3 regions of the Erwinia sp. GW821-FHT03D09 genome follow, and region 2 is predicted to be linked to each of the others. Evidence: riboswitches for the same ligand, from Rfam matches in the RefSeq annotation. Region 2 holds a riboswitch; each other region holds the start of a gene.
The links. A riboswitch is a leader RNA that binds a small molecule or an ion and turns the genes downstream of it on or off. The one in region 2 is predicted to bind thiamine pyrophosphate.
Positions count from the first base shown of each region.

Region 1: it holds a riboswitch for thiamine pyrophosphate, as region 2 does, so the genes downstream of both, tenA (thiaminase II) here and AC07U6_RS12750 (TenA family protein) in region 2, are expected to answer to the same signal.
Region 3: it holds a riboswitch for thiamine pyrophosphate, as region 2 does, so the genes downstream of both, thiC (phosphomethylpyrimidine synthase ThiC) here and AC07U6_RS12750 (TenA family protein) in region 2, are expected to answer to the same signal.

Region 1 is NZ_JBWKUK010000029.1:11,438-17,000, forward strand. Features, by position in the region: gene AC07U6_RS21405 (ABC transporter permease) at 1-673, opposite strand, end outside; gene AC07U6_RS21410 (ABC transporter ATP-binding protein) at 670-1,410, opposite strand; gene tenA (thiaminase II) at 1,407-2,108, opposite strand; TPP riboswitch at 2,173-2,277, opposite strand; gene AC07U6_RS21420 (LysR substrate-binding domain-containing protein) at 2,308-2,916, opposite strand; gene AC07U6_RS21425 (hypothetical protein) at 2,885-3,097, shown strand; partial or broken gene AC07U6_RS21430 (transposase) at 3,418-3,537, opposite strand; gene benD (benzoate diol dehydrogenase BenD) at 3,797-4,585, opposite strand; gene benC (benzoate 1,2-dioxygenase electron transfer component BenC) at 4,587-5,563, opposite strand, start outside.
Region 2 is NZ_JBWKUK010000011.1:50,621-56,183, forward strand. Features, by position in the region: gene AC07U6_RS12740 (DeoR/GlpR family DNA-binding transcription regulator) at 1-823, shown strand, start outside; gene AC07U6_RS12745 (sugar kinase) at 833-1,789, shown strand; gene AC07U6_RS12750 (TenA family protein) at 1,960-2,598, opposite strand; TPP riboswitch at 2,675-2,788, opposite strand; gene phnN (ribose 1,5-bisphosphokinase) at 2,962-3,525, opposite strand; gene phnM (alpha-D-ribose 1-methylphosphonate 5-triphosphate diphosphatase) at 3,525-4,661, opposite strand; gene phnL (phosphonate C-P lyase system protein PhnL) at 4,658-5,362, opposite strand; gene phnK (phosphonate C-P lyase system protein PhnK) at 5,382-5,563, opposite strand, start outside.
Region 3 is NZ_JBWKUK010000028.1:6,717-12,279, forward strand. Features, by position in the region: gene hemE (uroporphyrinogen decarboxylase) at 1-366, opposite strand, end outside; gene AC07U6_RS21215 (bactofilin family protein) at 527-1,249, opposite strand; gene nudC (NAD(+) diphosphatase) at 1,623-2,396, opposite strand; gene rsd (sigma D regulator) at 2,470-2,976, shown strand; TPP riboswitch at 3,113-3,213, shown strand; gene thiC (phosphomethylpyrimidine synthase ThiC) at 3,303-5,252, shown strand; gene thiE (thiamine phosphate synthase) at 5,249-5,563, shown strand, end outside.

The sequences.
Region 1 (5,563 bases), on a different contig from region 2:
CGGCAAACAGCTGGTCGGTCTGCATCCGCGCATTGGCGTTGAGCATCAGGTAGCCCAGCCCTTCGGCCGATCCGACCCATTCGCCGATAATCGCCCCGATGGGGGCCACGGCCGCCGCCATGCGCAGCCCGGTGCCGAAGGCGGGCAGTGCCGCCATCAGCCGCACGTGGCGCAGCAGCGCCCAGGGGGAAGCCCCCATAGTGCGGGCCAGATCGAGGTAGTCGTTATTCACCCGGCGCAGGCCGTCGAAAAAGGCCGAGGTCACCGGGAAGAAGATCACCAGCACCGCCATCGCCACCTTGGCGCTCATGCCAAAGCCGAACCACAGCACCAGCAGCGGGGCGAGGGCGAACACCGGGATCGCCTGGCTGGTCAGCACCAGCGGCATCAGCCAGCGCTGCAGGCGCGGCGAATACACCATGCTCAGCGCCAGCAGTGCGCCGAGCAGCACCCCGAGCAGCAGCCCGCTGACCACTTCGGATGCCGTCACCAGCGAGTGGTAGGCCAGGAATCCGCGACCCTCCCACAACGCCTGCGCCACGGCGGCGGGCGTCGGCAGCAGAAACGCCGGAATATCGCTCAGCGTTGCCAGCCACCACAGCAGCACCAGGCCGAGAAACACCGTCAGCCCGCGCCCCCATTTTGCCAGGCGGCTGTCCTGTTGATGGCTCATTCTGCGGCCCTCACCAGCTGTTGCAGCAGTTCGGCCTGGCTTTTCAGCAGGTCGGCATCATCCGGCGCGCGCGGCGGCAGCCCGGCGATATGATGGCTGTCATCCAGCCCGGCAGGATGCGGCGACAGCACCAGCAGGCGGTGGCTGAGGCGGCAGGCCTCCATCGGATCGTGGGTGATCAGCAGCACGGTATGGTTGGCCAGCAGTTCGGCGGCGAGAGTCTGGATGGTGGCGCGGGTAATGGCATCCAGCGCCGAAAACGGCTCATCCATCAGGACAATCGGCTGGCGTTCGTACAGCGTACGGGCAATCGCTGCACGCTGGCGCATACCGCCCGAAAGTGCGGCGGGGCGCTCGTTGCCATGCCCGCTTAGCCCGACGCGTTCCAGCAGATGCTCCGCCCAGGCGCGGTCGGCTTTTTCCCCGCGCAGGCGAGGCCCGAGGGTGATGTTTTCGCGTACCGTCAGCCACGGATAGAGCAGATCCTGCTGGCCCATATAGGCAATTCGCCCCGGCACCGGCAGGCCGTCGCTGGCGCTTACTGTGCCAGACGTTGCAGTCGCCAACCCGGCGATGATTTTCAGCAGGCTGGTTTTGCCCGCGCCGCTGGCCCCGAGCATGGCGACGAAGGTGCCGCCCTCAATGCGGAAGTTCAGCCGCTCAAAGATAGTCCGGCTGCCGAAACGCAGGGTCAGATCGCGGATTTCGATGCCGGGGCGGGAAATAACGCTGTTCACCACACGTTAACCGGGTTTTCGACGGCGTTGAGTCCCATCTGCCAGAAGGCACCTTCCAGACGGGTGGCGGTAGTGAAGATGTCACTCAGCCGATCGAAGCGGGCATCGGCACCGCGCTGCTGGCCCACGCGGTCGAGCAGCTCAATCGCCGCTTTCACGCCGTTCAGATAGCCCTGGTCGCTGTAGTTCTGCATCCACGAAGCGTAAGGATTGCCCTCCATCACTGTGGCCGGATCGGCCAGCAGACGCAGCCCCGCTTCAGCATAGCCCGCCACGCACGGCAGCAGGGCAGCCAGTAGCTCAAGGGCATCCCCGGTATGGCCGATATCCAGCACGTAGCGGGTGTAGTTGATCGTTTCGCTGGCTTCCGGTTCGCGGGCCATCAGCTCTTCGCTCAACCCCCATCCTGCGCAGTAGCCGACGTGAAGCGGTAGTTCGGCAACGATGTGATTCAACGATCCGACGGCAGCACGGATTTCCGGCAGAGTGTGGAATTTGGTGACCAGCAGGGCGTAGGCGCGGGCGAAGTGGACGAGGAACAGATAGTCCTGGGTCAGATAGCGGCGGAAGGCAACTTCTGGCAGCGTACCGGCACCGAGCTGTTGCAGGAACGGGTGAGCGACGTAGTGTTCCCAGTGCGGTCCCGCATTCTGACGGAGGCGACCAAACAGACCGAATTCGAACATTGAAGCAGGCATAAGATCTCCAAAATCGTGGTGGAGATCCGGGGTGCGGCGGCGGTGTGAAGAGGCAAAAGCAGATCTGTGTTTGCCAACCCGTCCCTTCGCTGGCATGACCCAGATCAGGTTCAAAGGGTTCGGCATTACTGCCATCTCAGCCCGTTACAGGACACCCCTCGGAGTCGGTTGTTATACGATATTTATTTTTTTATTACAATCATAATGCGGGCCAGCGGCTCACCTCGCACAGCGTCCGGGCGAGCATTGTGGCGGCCTGAGAAAGCTGATGCTGCTTACGCTGCAGCAAACCCACGCGCCGTTCAATCTGTGGGGCCGTCAACGGCACGCAAACCGCACCCAGTTCACGCATCTGCTGGATACAGAGCGCCGGGACCGCACTGGCACCCAGCCCGCCAGCTACCATCTTACCCACCGTAACCCGCTGATGGCTTTCAAAAGCCACGTCCAGCCGCCGTCCCGCCTTCACCAGCGACTGCTCCAGCAGCAGACGAACTGCGGACGGGCGCTGAAGTGTAATAAAATCGAGCTGTAGCAGTTCACGCCAGCTCAATTGTTTTTTCTGCGCCAGCGGGCTGTCTGCCGGAACGACGGCGACAAAACGGTCGATGCCTGGCAGGGTGAAATACAGCGAATCGGCCTGTTCGGGTTCGAAGGCAACACCCATCTCCACGCGTCCTTCCTGCACCATTTCGAGTACTTTCTCGTTGATCACGTCGTGAACTGCGACGTTGACCCTGGGATAGCGCTGGCTGGCGCTGGCAGACGAACGGCTGGTGCATGTGGAAACGGAGCACGGGTGTATCATCAGGCTGACGCTGTGCGATAGCGCGCGCCAGCCGCTCAGAACGCTGGCCAGCTACCGGTATGATGAATGGGGCTACCTGCTGAGCGTCCGGGCCGGGGAAGGCCGCAGCTTTGATTACCGCTGGTCAGCGGAAGGGTGGATGCTGCGCTGGAGTGACCTGTCGCACCTGGGTGGAGCATGACTATGACTGTCTTGGGCGCGCCATTGATGGCCGGGCAGCGGAAGGGCTATGGCCGGGGCATTTTGTCTGGGATGACGACACGCGTACAGGCCACTTTCATAACGGGTTTGGTGGCGTCACCAGCTACGTTCGCGACGAACGCAACAATATTATCTGTATCCGGCAGGACGATGGCGGTGAAACGCACTTTGAGTGGGTGGATAACCAGCTTATGGCGCAGACCGATGCGCTGGGTAACCGCACCAGATTTACCCTCGATACATGGGGACTGCCAGTCAGCGTCGCCCTGCCGGACGGCACAATGCACCATTACCAGCGTTCAGCTGGGGTTCGAAGGTATTTTCGCGGTCCCGTGGCGTGCTCAGTTCAATCTCGCCATCATCGCAAAGTAGTGTTTTTGACGAGTAGCCATTGCGGGTATTAGAGCCTTTTTTGGGGGCAGTCCAGTAAGAGATAAAAAGCGTCTGGATATATAGGGTCAAATCCACTGCAACTTTTTTTCGTCCATAAAGTAACCGACTTTCTCACATTCCATCGAAACCCACGAAAAAGTCATCAGTTCCTTCATTGAAAAGCATATGTCCTACAGACTGAACGCATTATCAGCAATCGATTACATCACATACATGTAGGGCCGCCATCCATGGCAGCAGGATCTTCGTCATAGATCCTTTTGATATCAGTCGGGTAAATGGTGTGCTATCCCAGATCCCCTCCGGCTACGGGTAACACGGTTCCTGTAATATAGCTGGCATCATCGCTGGCAAGGAAGAGAATCGCAGCCGCCTGTTCATCCACCGTGCCATAACGGTGCATCAAACTTGTCTCGCAGGTTTGATCAACCACGCCCTGATACCAGGCTTTTTCCTCTGCCGTAGGGGGTTCCTGAGTCAGATTGCGTGGCGTCAATCTGGGCGGTGCTTCAGTACCACCTGGTGCAGTGGCATTGATCCTGATACCTGAGCTGGAGTATTCGAATGCCAGCGATTGGGTCAGGGCATTGACGCCGCCCTTGGCCGCAGAATAGGGTACGCGGTGAATGCCCCGGGTTGCCACCGACGAAACATTGACGATCACCCCTTTTTGTACTTTGAGCATATACGGCAACACCGCACGGCATCCCCATAAAGTTGGGTATAAAGAACGGCGTATTTCGGCATCGATTTGATGAGGAGAGTATTCGGCGAAGGGGCGGGCCCAGATGGTGCCACCCACGTTGTTAATCAGAATATCTACCTGGCCGTAGTGTTGATATGCCTCTTCGAAAGCCTGGTATGTGCTATCCCAGTCTTCCAGGTCAGCACGAAGAGGCAATACATCGTGACCTGTTTCTCGCAGAGTTTGTGCCAGAACATCAACCCATTCCGAGCGGTCAATCAGAACCAGTCTGGCTCCTTCAGCTGCCGCGCGCTCGGCAACAGCCTTGCCAATACCCTGCGCTGCGCCGGTAATCACCATGACGCGATCATGAAATCGTTGATGTCCCATATCACACACTCTCCTTTACGACCTGCGGGGTAAATTTCTCATAGTAGAAATTTACCGGAGTGATAGATTTTGATTTTAAAAATGCCATGACGGCATCAACCATTGGTGGAGGACCGCACAGGTAAACATCAACATCACCTTGATTAAGGTGAATCGGTTTTATGTGGTCAGTCACATAGCCTTTATGGGGGGCAGCAGATTCAGGATCGACGATACATACGGTATAGCTGAACTGTGGGAGCAGCCGGGCCGCCTCTTCAAGCTGGTCGATTTTGACACTATCAATGTCGCGAGAAACGCCGTAAATAAGATGTATGGGGTGATTGAACTGCATGCCTTTTAGATGTTGCAGCATCGACAGGAACGGTGCGAGGCCGGTTCCGCCGGCCAGCATCAGAACAGGGCGCGTGACCTCGCGCAGGTAAAAGCTGCCCTGTGGGCCGGTAAGTTGCAAAATATCGCCCGGTTTTACCTGTTTAGTCAGATAGTTGCTCATGCGACCATTGGGCAAGTTACGGATCAGGAATGATAAGGTTTTTTCGCCGGGTAAGGAGCTAAAAGAGTAAGCACGCGTGTCTTCGCTGTCCGGTAGCTGAATATTGATATACTGGCCGCTCAGGAATGCAATACCGGGATGACTGGTAAGTGATAAAGTCAATTCGATAGCGCTGTCAGATAAAGCCTCTGAACTGACAACCTCAGCCGTATAGGTTCCGCTGCCTGTTTTACACATCTGTGAAGAAAGAGGAACCGAGATCACACAGTTGGAGCTCGGTATCATTTGACAGGTCAGTACTTGCCTACTTTCAGCTTCTTGAGTGGAAAGAGCATCTTCAAGGTACTCGTTGCCGAGATCGTATTGGCCCGATTCACAGCGACATTTGCAGGTACCGCAAACACCATCGGAGCAATCCATGGGTAAATTGATCTTCTGTCGATAGGCGGCATCAAGGACTGTTTCATTTTCATTACATTCGA
Region 2 (5,563 bases):
GAAGTCATCGAATTTACTCAAGCGCAGACTGAAGATTGCTGAACTGGTCGATCGCCAGGGTGAAATCAAAGTTGAGGATCTTTCTACTCTTCTGGGGGTATCCGGCGTCACCATTCGCGGCGATCTCAGCTACCTTGAACAGCAGGGCTATTTAAAGCGTTCCTTTGGTGGAGCGATAGCCACTTCTTCAAATTCCAGTACCTCACCCCAGGATGAAATCAGCACACCGCCACCGCTTACCCTGGCGAATAAAATTGAAATAGCACGCCACTGCAGCCGAACGATCGGCGATCGTGAGACTATTTTCCTCGGTCATGGTGAAATTGCTCGTCGCATCATCCCCTTCCTCAGTGGGCTGAGTCACCTCCGAGTGATCATCAACGATTTGCAGCATGTCCTGCTGGCTGAACAGTTTATCGATGGGGAGATCATCGTTGCCGGAGATGAGTTGATTCGCCACCGTTCTCTACTGTCCGGTAAAGCCTTTGATGATGTGATTCAGCGATTTACTGTTAATCACTGTATTCTCGAAGTCGGTATTGAGGATGGCAGCGGCGGGTGCAGCATCGACCAGCCGTTACTGGCCAGGCATTATCAACGATGCCTGGATAAAGCATTGAATTCGACGGCTATCATTAACAACGTTATTGAATCCTCCGGTCCGGTAAGTTCGCTGGGCAATCTGAGCCAGATGAAGTGTCTTGTTGCCCACCGCTATATCAATGAAAATTATCAACACGTTCTTTCCGATGCCGACTTCAATATTCGGTACAGCAATAATGAATGTTTTACGTGGTCAAATCGTAACTTCTTCGGAGAATGAGGCGTGACTATGTCAGTTAACATTTGCACCATGGGCGAGCTTTTAGTTGAATTTCTCTCTAAAGAACACAACCAGAGCTTCATGCAGCCCGGAGAATTTCTTGGCCCGTATCCCAGCGGTGCCCCGGCGATTTTCGCCGCACAGGTTGCCAGATTAGGCTATGGTGCGACGCTGTTCGGTTGCGTTGGCAATGATGATTTCGGTCGCTTAAATATTGAGAGATTGCGTCTGGAAGGGGTTATCACGGAGGGCATTAGCATTGTCGATCAGGCTCCAACCGGCACGGCCTTCGTCAGCTATCGTAACCAGATTGAACGTGACTTTATTTTCAATATTCCTAACAGTGCCAGCGGCAGTTTGAGCACGAAGCATATTGACATAAAGTTGCTCAATCAGTGCCGGCATTTTCATATCATGGGATCCTCACTGTTTTCGTTCAGAATTATCGATGCGATGCGTAAGGCGATTGATATCGTGAAGGAAAATAACGGCACGGTGTCGTTCGACCCCAATATTCGTAAAGAGATGCTTAACATCCCGGAAATGGAGCAGGCATTCGATTATATCCTTGAATACACAGATATCTTTATGCCCAGCGAAGGAGAGATATCACATTTCTCTACCCGAAAAAGTCAATCTGAACAGGATATTGTCAGTGAGCTTTTGCAAAGCGGCATTCAACATATAGTGATTAAAAGGGGGCCAAAAGGAGCAAGCCATTATCAAAAAAGCCACGATGTGCTGCTTGAAAAACACGTTCCCGGGCTGGAAACGCCGATCGTTGATCCGACCGGTGCCGGAGACTGCTTTGGTGCCACCTTTATCAGTCTGTTTCTCGCGGGGTACAGCATTGAGGAATCTTTAACGTACGCTAATGCCAGCGGTGCGATTGCCGTTTCGCACAAGGGACCGATGGAAGGGTTATCTTCGCAGGCGCAGATTAAAAACTTTCTTGCCCGCTTTTGATAAGACGCGGGCCTCTTTAAGCGGGGATTTGCTAAAAAGCGACGGCGCGCGGGGCGTCAGCATCAGAAGCTAAGTTCAGCAGGCTGGGCGCACAATCCTCGACATGGGCGGGGAGAGAATTTCCCCTGATGAAATACACAGTCAGCTCCCCGCCCTACGTTCAACGTTCCTTACTGATAAGCCGCATCAAAGAACGCCTTTTCAAGCCCCACCGCGCGGTGGAAGAGATCTTCGCACAGCGAGGATTCCGCCGGTCCAACGCGATCCAGCTCCTCGCGGATAAACGCCACAAACGCGTTGAAGTCCGGGTTATCGTGCAGCGTGACCCATTCGGCGTAGACGAAGTTATCCGGCAGCGGTCGGGCAGCCTGAGTGGCCCAGTCATAATACAGCCATTCAGCAACGTTCAGCACGGTGAGGATCGCTGCATAGCTGTGGGTGGCCGCCGCCTCACGCATGATGGCTTTGAAACCTGCCGTCGGGGCGGTGTCCGGCTGTTCGGTGCGCTGTTGCTCACTGACACCCAGCGCAGTAAACGAACGCAGGAAATAGGTGTTTTCTTCGGAGGATACCATCCCGGCAAAGCGGCCAAAACGCAGCCGGGCGTCGGTGGTATCCGCACTGGTCATTGCCGCACCAACCAGGATCAGGAAGCTGTCGAGGAAGCGGTGATCCTGAATCAGGTAATTAATCATCACACGGTCGTCAACGGTGCCGGTGACCAGCTCCTCAACGAAACGGTGATTAACGGCCGCCGACCAGGTTGGCAGATTCTGATTACGCAGGATTTCGGTAAAACGTTTGGTCATCGTGTTGTCCTGTAAAGTAAAGACAGCGCGACTGAATGTGGATACTCCGGCCGTCTCGCTCAGAGGCAGGCAAAAGTCAGACAGGTTGCGCCATCCCTTCGCCGGCATTATCCGGATCAGGTATTAAGGGTCTTCGCACCGTTGCAAGTGCAAACTCTCAGCCCGCTTGTAGGCTCCCCCTGGAAAGGTTCGGCAAGAAACATAACCTGTCAGTTCAGATGTTGTAAACAAAAACTCAGCGGCACACTTTATTCCGTGCCCGCTTATGCCGATTCACTCAGCGACGGAAATATCGCCGACATATTGAATTTCATTTGTTCATCATGGAGCAATCAGGCACCTGAAGGGCTGCCCATCTAATGATTATCTGATGTTTTGTTCCGTAACAGCACACGGTACTTCCGCCAGCAGCCGTGAGAAATCCCTCAGCGTGCGTTCCAGCTCGCCGTCGTTATTCAGCGTTACACATCCTCCCGAGATCGGTTCCGCCGCCCGCTGCATGCGCCGGACAATTTCACCTTCATCCTCGCGTCCACGCTGGCGAAGGCGGTTCGCCAGCACCTCCGGTGAAACCTGCAGGCACACCGGCAGCAGGCGGTCGCCATAGCGCTGCTGTGCTACCGCCAGATGGCGGCGCGAACCATTGACCACCACGTCCAGCCCGGCGGCCAGCCACAGATCGATTTCGGTGCCCAGCGCGTAGTAAAACTGATGCGCCTGCCACTCAACGGCAAACAAACCGAACTCGCTGCGGCGCAGAAACTCATGTTCGCTCAGCGCGATATGATTCTCCCCTCCGGCGGAGGCGCTGCGGGTAATATAGCGGTGCGCCACCACCATCCGCTCGGGGGCGCTTTCGCGCAGCGCCAGCAGCAGGCTGTCCTTGCCGGAGCCGGATGCGCCCATCAGCCAGATTAACCGCGCCATCAGAACACCATCCGGCCTTTTGCCCAGACGTTTTTGATATAGACCTGTTCCCTCGGCTGATGAACCAGTACCAGATCCGCACGTTTTCCTTCCGCAATCACGCCGCGATCGGTCAGTCCGATGGCGTGCGCCGGGTTGCGGGTGACCAGCGCAATAGCGGCTGGCAGATCCATCGGGATGGCTTCATCAGCTGCCAGACGGAATGCCGCATCCAGCAGGCTGGCCGGATAGTAGTCCGAGGAGAGAATATCCAGCAGCCCCTTCGAGGCGAGATCGCGTGCCGCAACGTTGCCGGAGTGCGAACCGCCGCGAACGATATTTGGCGCACCCATCAGTACCTGTAGCCCCATCTCGCGGGATGAGCGCGCGGCGTCTTCCGTCGTTGGGAACTCGGCAATGGTGCTGCCCACACCTTTCGATTCCAGCACGTGATCGTGAGTCGCGTCATCGTGGCTGGCCAGGGGAATATGGTACTGGCGGCACCAGGCGGAGATAGCCTCACGGTTTGGCGTGGACCAGCGCGCGGCAAGACGCAGCTGCTCGGCCTGACAGGCATCCAGCTGTTCGTCATTCATCTGGTATTTGCCACCGAAATAGGTGCGCCACGCGTCCAGCGAAACGTACTGGCGCTGGCCCGGAGAGTGGTCCATCAGTGAGACCAGCGAAAGTGCAGGATTGCACATCAGCTGTTCAAACAGCGGCAGCGTGGAGTCGTGCGGCAGCTCGCAGCGCAGATGAAGGCGATGCTCGGCGCGGTTTAAACCGTGCTTTTCACTGTGGCGGATGGCGTTAATCATCTTGTTGAGATTTTCCATCCGATGGCCGCCGTCGCGCACATCGCCCACGCCAATCGCATCCAGCACCGTGGTAATCCCACTGGCGATAATCAGCGCATCGTGGCTGCTCATCGCCGAATGCGCGGGCCAGTCCACCTTCGGGCGCGGCGTAAAGAATTTATCCAGGTTATCGGTGTGCAGCTCCACCATGCCGGGCATCAGCCAGCCGCCCTCGCCGTCAATCGCCCCAGGCAGCTGGCTGGGGGTTTCGGCATAGGCAGTAATCATGTCGTTATCGCAGGCCAGCGAACCGCTGACTACTTCCCGTTCAAGGATAAGCTTTACGTTGTTAATAATCATACGGCGTGCTCCGGGGTAACAGACTGCATCACATGCAGACGATCGGCGACGCGTTCGCGCACCGCATTATCATGAAAAATTCCGACGATGGCGGCACCGCGAGCGCGCGCCTGTTCAAGCAGTGAAACCACCGCCGCACAGTTCACGCTGTCCAGTGAGGCCGTGGGTTCATCCAGCAGCAAAATCGGTGATTCGGCGATAAATCCGCGGGCGATGTTCACGCGCTGCTGTTCACCGCCGGAAAAGGTTGACGGCGGCAGCGACCACAGACGCGACGGCACGTTCAGATGCCCTAACAGCGCCTGCGCCCGCTCTTCACTTTCTGAACGATCGACACCACGTTCCAGCAGCGGCTGCATCACCACCTCCAGCGTGCTGATACGCGGGATCACGCGCAGAAACTGGCTAACCCAGCCAATCGTGTCGCGGCGCAGCGCGAGGATCTGCCTGGCCGGGGCGCTGACCAGATCCACCCACTGCTGATGGTGTTCAACCCAGATATGGCCGCTGTCCGGCAGATAGTTACCGTACAACGAACGCAGCAGTGTGGATTTACCGCTGCCGGAATGGCCGTGCAGCACCGCGCATTCGCCGGCGGCTACCTGAAGGGACGCGTTATTCAGCACCGGAAGCCTTGCGCCGTGCTGGTTGTGCATGACGAAGGTTTTAGACAGATTCTCGATGCGCAGTTTGAGGTTCATAGCGGTTTCTCAACATGGGTTACAGAATGGATGACACCAGCAGCTGGGTATAGGGATGATGCGGATCGTCGAGCACCCTGTCCGTCAGCCCACTCTCCACCACCTGCCCCTGCTTCATCACCAGCAGACGATGAGCCAGCAGACGCGCCACGCCGAGATCGTGGGTGACAATCACCACTGCCAGGTTGAGATCGCGCACCA
Region 3 (5,563 bases), on a different contig from region 2:
GCCCAGTTCCTGTTCAGGATCGGGGATCGGCAGCTTCTCAACATCAGCACGGCAGGTTATTGGCTGCGAGAAACGGGGACCTTCACCCGTTTCAAAGTAGAGGCCAAGTCCCATCGCATCAGGGATCGTAAGAATATCGGAGAACAGAATTGCCGCATCAAGCGCATAGCGCCGCAGAGGCTGCAGCGTAACTTCACAGGCCAGCTCGGCGTTTTTGCACAGCGACATGAAGTCACCGGCGACGGCACGCGTTGCTTTATACTCCGGCAAGTAGCGACCGGCCTGGCGCATCATCCATACAGGGGTAACATCAACAGGCTGGCGCAGCAGGGCGCGCAGATAACGATCGTTCTTCAATTCACTCATCACAGGGCTCTCTACTCCAAATAAGCCTGTAGTGTATCATTTATCAAGATTGACTGTGCCCGGCGGCCCAATAAATTGAAGGGAACGCTAAAGTCCCTGCCTTTTCGCGTATAAGTATCAAGGCAGGGAGAGCACCTAACCTGAAATGGGCCCTTTGACGCTACTTCTTAGCCTGCATCTGATGACTTTTTGCAGCACCACCTTCGACAGGAACCAGTGAAGGCGTCCGTTCAGGATCTGTTACATTTGAATTTTTTGATTTTTTATCTTTTATTTCAGAGGTTTCTTCAACCCAATGAGAATTACCAATAAATACGCCGCCTTTCTCAATTGAGAATTCACTAGCATAAACGTCGCCTTCTATTCTTCCTCGCGACATTATCACTACTGTTTTCGCATAGCAGCATCCGTTTAACAGGCCGTTTACTACCAGCTTAAAGGATGTGACTTTTCCAACAACTTTTCCTTCTTTACCTATGTGCGTGACCTTTTTACTGGTTACATCGCCTTCAACTTCACCACTAATGGTAATGTTACTTTCGTTAGTAATTTCACCACGTAGCATTGTTCCGGGTGAAATAGTTGTTTCCTTAATGTTATTACTTTCCGCTAATGGCTCCATGCTGGTGTTCTCACTCATTGTACTGGCGGACGAAACCTGTCCTTCCGTCGTTTTAACTTCTTCTTTCTTACTGAAATTAAACATATTTATAATCACTCTGTTCACGCGTAGATATGTTGACAGACTCAGCAGGACAAGGCATCCCATACCGCCAAGGAAAATCAGCATTGAAGTCCTGTGCGATAGCAAAAAAGCGATAATGCTACCGATCCAGAAAATCCAGATCCCCCAAAGATAATATTGTGCTCTGTTCTTAAACATACCTACGTCCAACCTACATATGAATCACCCTGATGAATTGTCACCTAACCACGTCGTTAAAAGCTGCATACGGATCAGCGACTTTGCTTTCAAAGGATTTAATAAGATTTATTAGGAAATAGCTCTCTGATCTAAATAAAGACTATTTATTTTATCGGAAATTTAAAGCAATAAACGGAGTCAATTGAAAACTATTCCTTGTTACGAGCTTAAAATCTTCCACGAAGTGAATCATATTAGAATTCACCACGGAGATAAACCTAAAGGTTCTTATATCTGGACAGAAGTAAATCCCCCGGCGGTACAGAGCGGCACGCCAGGGGAAACAGGGTGGGAAGATCTAATAAATTAAGTCGTTAATCAGCCGTACATTTTACTTATACTCAGCACGACATAATGCCACGGTATCCTCAATTAAACGTCGGGCGATAGTGCCAGCTGGCGGCAGCTGTGGTAAAGCATCATGCCGGTACCAATCCGCATCCAGCAGTTCTTTAGGGTCAATGTTGATTTCGCCCACATCATAGTCGGCCATAAAGGCCATCATCAGCGACTGCGGAAATGGCCACGGCTGAGATGAAACATATCGCAGATTTTTAACCTTAATTGCGGCTTCTTCCATCACTTCGCGCGCTACCGCCTGCTCCAGCGTCTCACCGACTTCAGCAAAGCCAGCTAACACGGTGTAAATGCCATTACGATGCCGGGTATGCTGGGCCAGCAGGATCTTATCCTCACGGCGAATGGCAACAATGATACAGGGAGAAATTTGCGGATAGTAACGCTGCCGACAGTGGCTGCACAGGCAGGCCCATTCGGTTTTGCTGTGGTGCATCTCATGGCCACAGTAGCCACACCAGCGGTGCGAGCGGTAAAACTCTGCCAACTGTATACCCCGACCAGCCAGCTGAAATAAACCGGTTTCCTGATCGAGCAATTGACGCAGCGATCCGGTGTCACGCGTGCGGGTTTCGCAGATCAACCACACCGTTTCCCCCTGCCATTCGCCAATAGGCGATCCTTTTGATCCCGTCAAGCCGAGTGATTCGGCAGATCCTCGAGGAATTTCGCCTTTTGGTAACCAAATTTTATGTTCGTGGCTGACAACCCACCAGCCAGTGTCTACGCTTGATATTTGACGTTCCATAACTTGCTTATCATCCTCAGCTCAAAGACTGGTTTGAGGTCAGGCATTAAAAATAAAACTCACGGAGATGAACATGCTTAACCAGTTAGAAAACCTGACCGCACGCGTTAGCGGCTGTAGTGAACTGGTCGATTTCTGTTTACATGCCCGTAAGCAGCTGCTGATTGCCTATTATCAAATGGCTGGTTTAAAGCCTAACAAGGAATCGTTGACGGCGCTCGATGAAAATGCACTGGATAATTTTTGCCAGAATCTGGTGGACTATCTCTCAGCGGGCCATTTCACGGCCTACGAACGTTTCATCAAAGAGCTTGAAGGAACGGAACAGCTGGCGCAGGCGGCACTGATTTATCCCTCTTTACGCGCCAATACCGACCACATTATGCAGATTTATGATACATATCTGGAAAAGTCCATCGAAACAGATGATGCAGTAGATTTCCAGCAAACGCTTTCTCTGGTCGGCGAGGCGCTGGCTGAACGCTTCGTGCTGGAGGATAAATTTATTAAGCTGGCCCTGGAAAAAGTTGCTGAAAATCATATAACTAAAGATGTAGCGCCTCTTGCTCCTTCCGCCTGATTCGTTATCAGATTGTGAATTACTTGTAGTTTCCAATTAGCCCCTTTATGCTGAAGAGGCTATTTAGTTTGAGCAAAAAACGTTTTGTTCTGACTTCAAACTGATTTTCTGGCACCCAAGTGTGAAAATCAGAGAGTATTTCTTGTCGGAGTGCCCCACGGGGCTGAGACCGTTAATTCGGGATCCGCGGAACCTGTTCAGGTTAACACCTGCGAAGGGAACAAGAGTAAAATCGTCTGCGATGATGCGAAATAAAATGTTTCTCATCGTTCAAATTACTCCCGCCTCCAGGCAAGCAACTTTCCCTAATATTTCAGGAATTTGCTATGTCTACCGTTGAAAAACTTCTCGTTGAGAAAAAAACTAATCGCCGTGAGCAGCGCGCTGAAGCTCAGCAGTTTATCGATTCTCTGCAGGGCACGGCCTTCCCCAATTCAAAACGTATTTATCTGATCGGGTCCCGGGACGATATCCGCGTACCGATGCGTGAAATCCAGCTAAGCCCAACCGTTATCGGCGGCAATAAAGACAATCCGCTATTAGAAGAGAATGAACCGGTGCCGGTCTATGACACCGCAGGCCCCTACGGCGATCCGGCAGCCGCTATCGATGTGCATCGCGGTATCGACAAGCTGCGCAGCACATGGATTCACCAGCGTGCCGATACGGAAGAAATTGCTGAACTCAGCTCAGTCTACACCCAGCAGCGGCTGGCTGATGAAGGACTGGATCATCTGCGTTTCGATAATCCTCCTCGTCCACGACGCGCACTGGCAGGTCGCTGCGTTACTCAGATGCATTACGCGCGCCTGGGTGTCATCACCCCGGAAATGGAATATATTGCGATACGTGAAAATATGGGCCGCGAGCGCATTCGCGGTGAAATTCTTCTGCAACAGCACCCGGGCAACAGCTTCGGTGCCAGCCTGCCGGAAAATATTAGCGCAGAGTTTGTGCGCCAGGAAGTCGCCGCCGGACGGGCGATCATTCCGGCCAATATTAACCATCCGGAATCGGAACCGATGATCATTGGGCGTAACTTCCTGGTGAAGATCAACGCCAATATCGGCAACTCCGCGGTCAGCTCTTCGATTGAGGAGGAAGTTGAAAAACTGGTGTGGTCTGCTCGCTGGGGTGCCGACACGGTGATGGATCTTTCCACCGGCAGCTATATCCATGAAACACGTGAATGGATCTTGCGAAACAGCCCGGTACCGATCGGCACCGTGCCGATCTACCAGGCGCTGGAGAAGGTGAATGGCGTGGCAGAAGATCTTAACTGGGAGATTTTCCGCGATACGCTGCTGGAGCAGGCGGAGCAAGGTGTTGATTATTTTACTATTCATGCCGGCGTGTTGTTGCGTTATGTACCGATGACCGCCAAAAGATTGACTGGTATTGTTTCGCGCGGCGGGTCGATCATGGCGAAGTGGTGCCTGTCGCACCACAAAGAAAGCTTCCTCTATCTGCATTTCCGCGAGATTTGTGAAATCTGTGCCGCCTATGATGTTTCCCTCTCACTCGGTGACGGTCTGCGCCCGGGTTCAATTCAGGATGCCAACGACGAAGCACAGTTCTCCGAGCTGCATACGTTAGGAGAACTAACTAAAATTGCCTGGGAATATGATGTGCAGGTGATGATTGAAGGGCCCGGGCACGTGCCAATGCAGATGATCCGCCGTAATATGACCGAGCAGCTGGAACATTGCCATGAAGCACCGTTTTATACGCTCGGTCCGCTGACGACCGACATCGCTCCCGGTTATGACCACTTTACATCAGGGATTGGGGCCGCGATGATCGGCTGGCTTGGCTGTGCGATGCTGTGCTACGTGACGCCGAAAGAACATCTTGGTTTGCCCAACAAAGAAGATGTTAAGCAAGGACTGATTACCTATAAAATCGCCGCGCACGCCGCTGACCTCGCGAAAGGCCATCCAGGCGCTCAGATCCGTGATAATGCAATGTCTAAGGCACGGTTTGAGTTTCGCTGGGAAGACCAGTTTAACCTTGCCCTCGATCCGCATACCGCCCGCGCCTATCATGATGAAACCCTGCCGCAGGAATCCGGTAAGGTGGCGCACTTCTGCTCAATGTGCGGGCCGAAGTTCTGTTCGATGAAGATTACCCAGGAAGTGCGCGAATACGCTGCACGCCAGCAAGCCGAAGCCGTGCCAATTGAGATCGGTATGGCACAAATGTCTGATGAATTCCGCACTCGCGGCGGTGAACTGTATCACCGCGCCGATGCGCTTAAAACCGAGGAAAATGTATGAGTCGTGGTCCTTTTCCCGCTACCGATGCCCGGCTTGGGCTTTATCCGGTAGTGGAAACCGTTGAATGGATTGCCCGCCTGCTGGATTTTGGCGTGCGCACTATCCAATTGCGCATAAAAGATCGCCAGGATGACGAAGTCGAACAGCAGATCGCTGAAGCGATTGCCCTTGGCAAACGTTACCAGGCAAGGCTGTTTATAAATGACTACTGGCGTCTGGCAATCAAGCATCAGGCCTATGGCGTTCATCTGGGGCAGGAAGATCTGGATATCGCCGACCTTGATGCGATTCACGCTGCAGGGCTGCGGCTG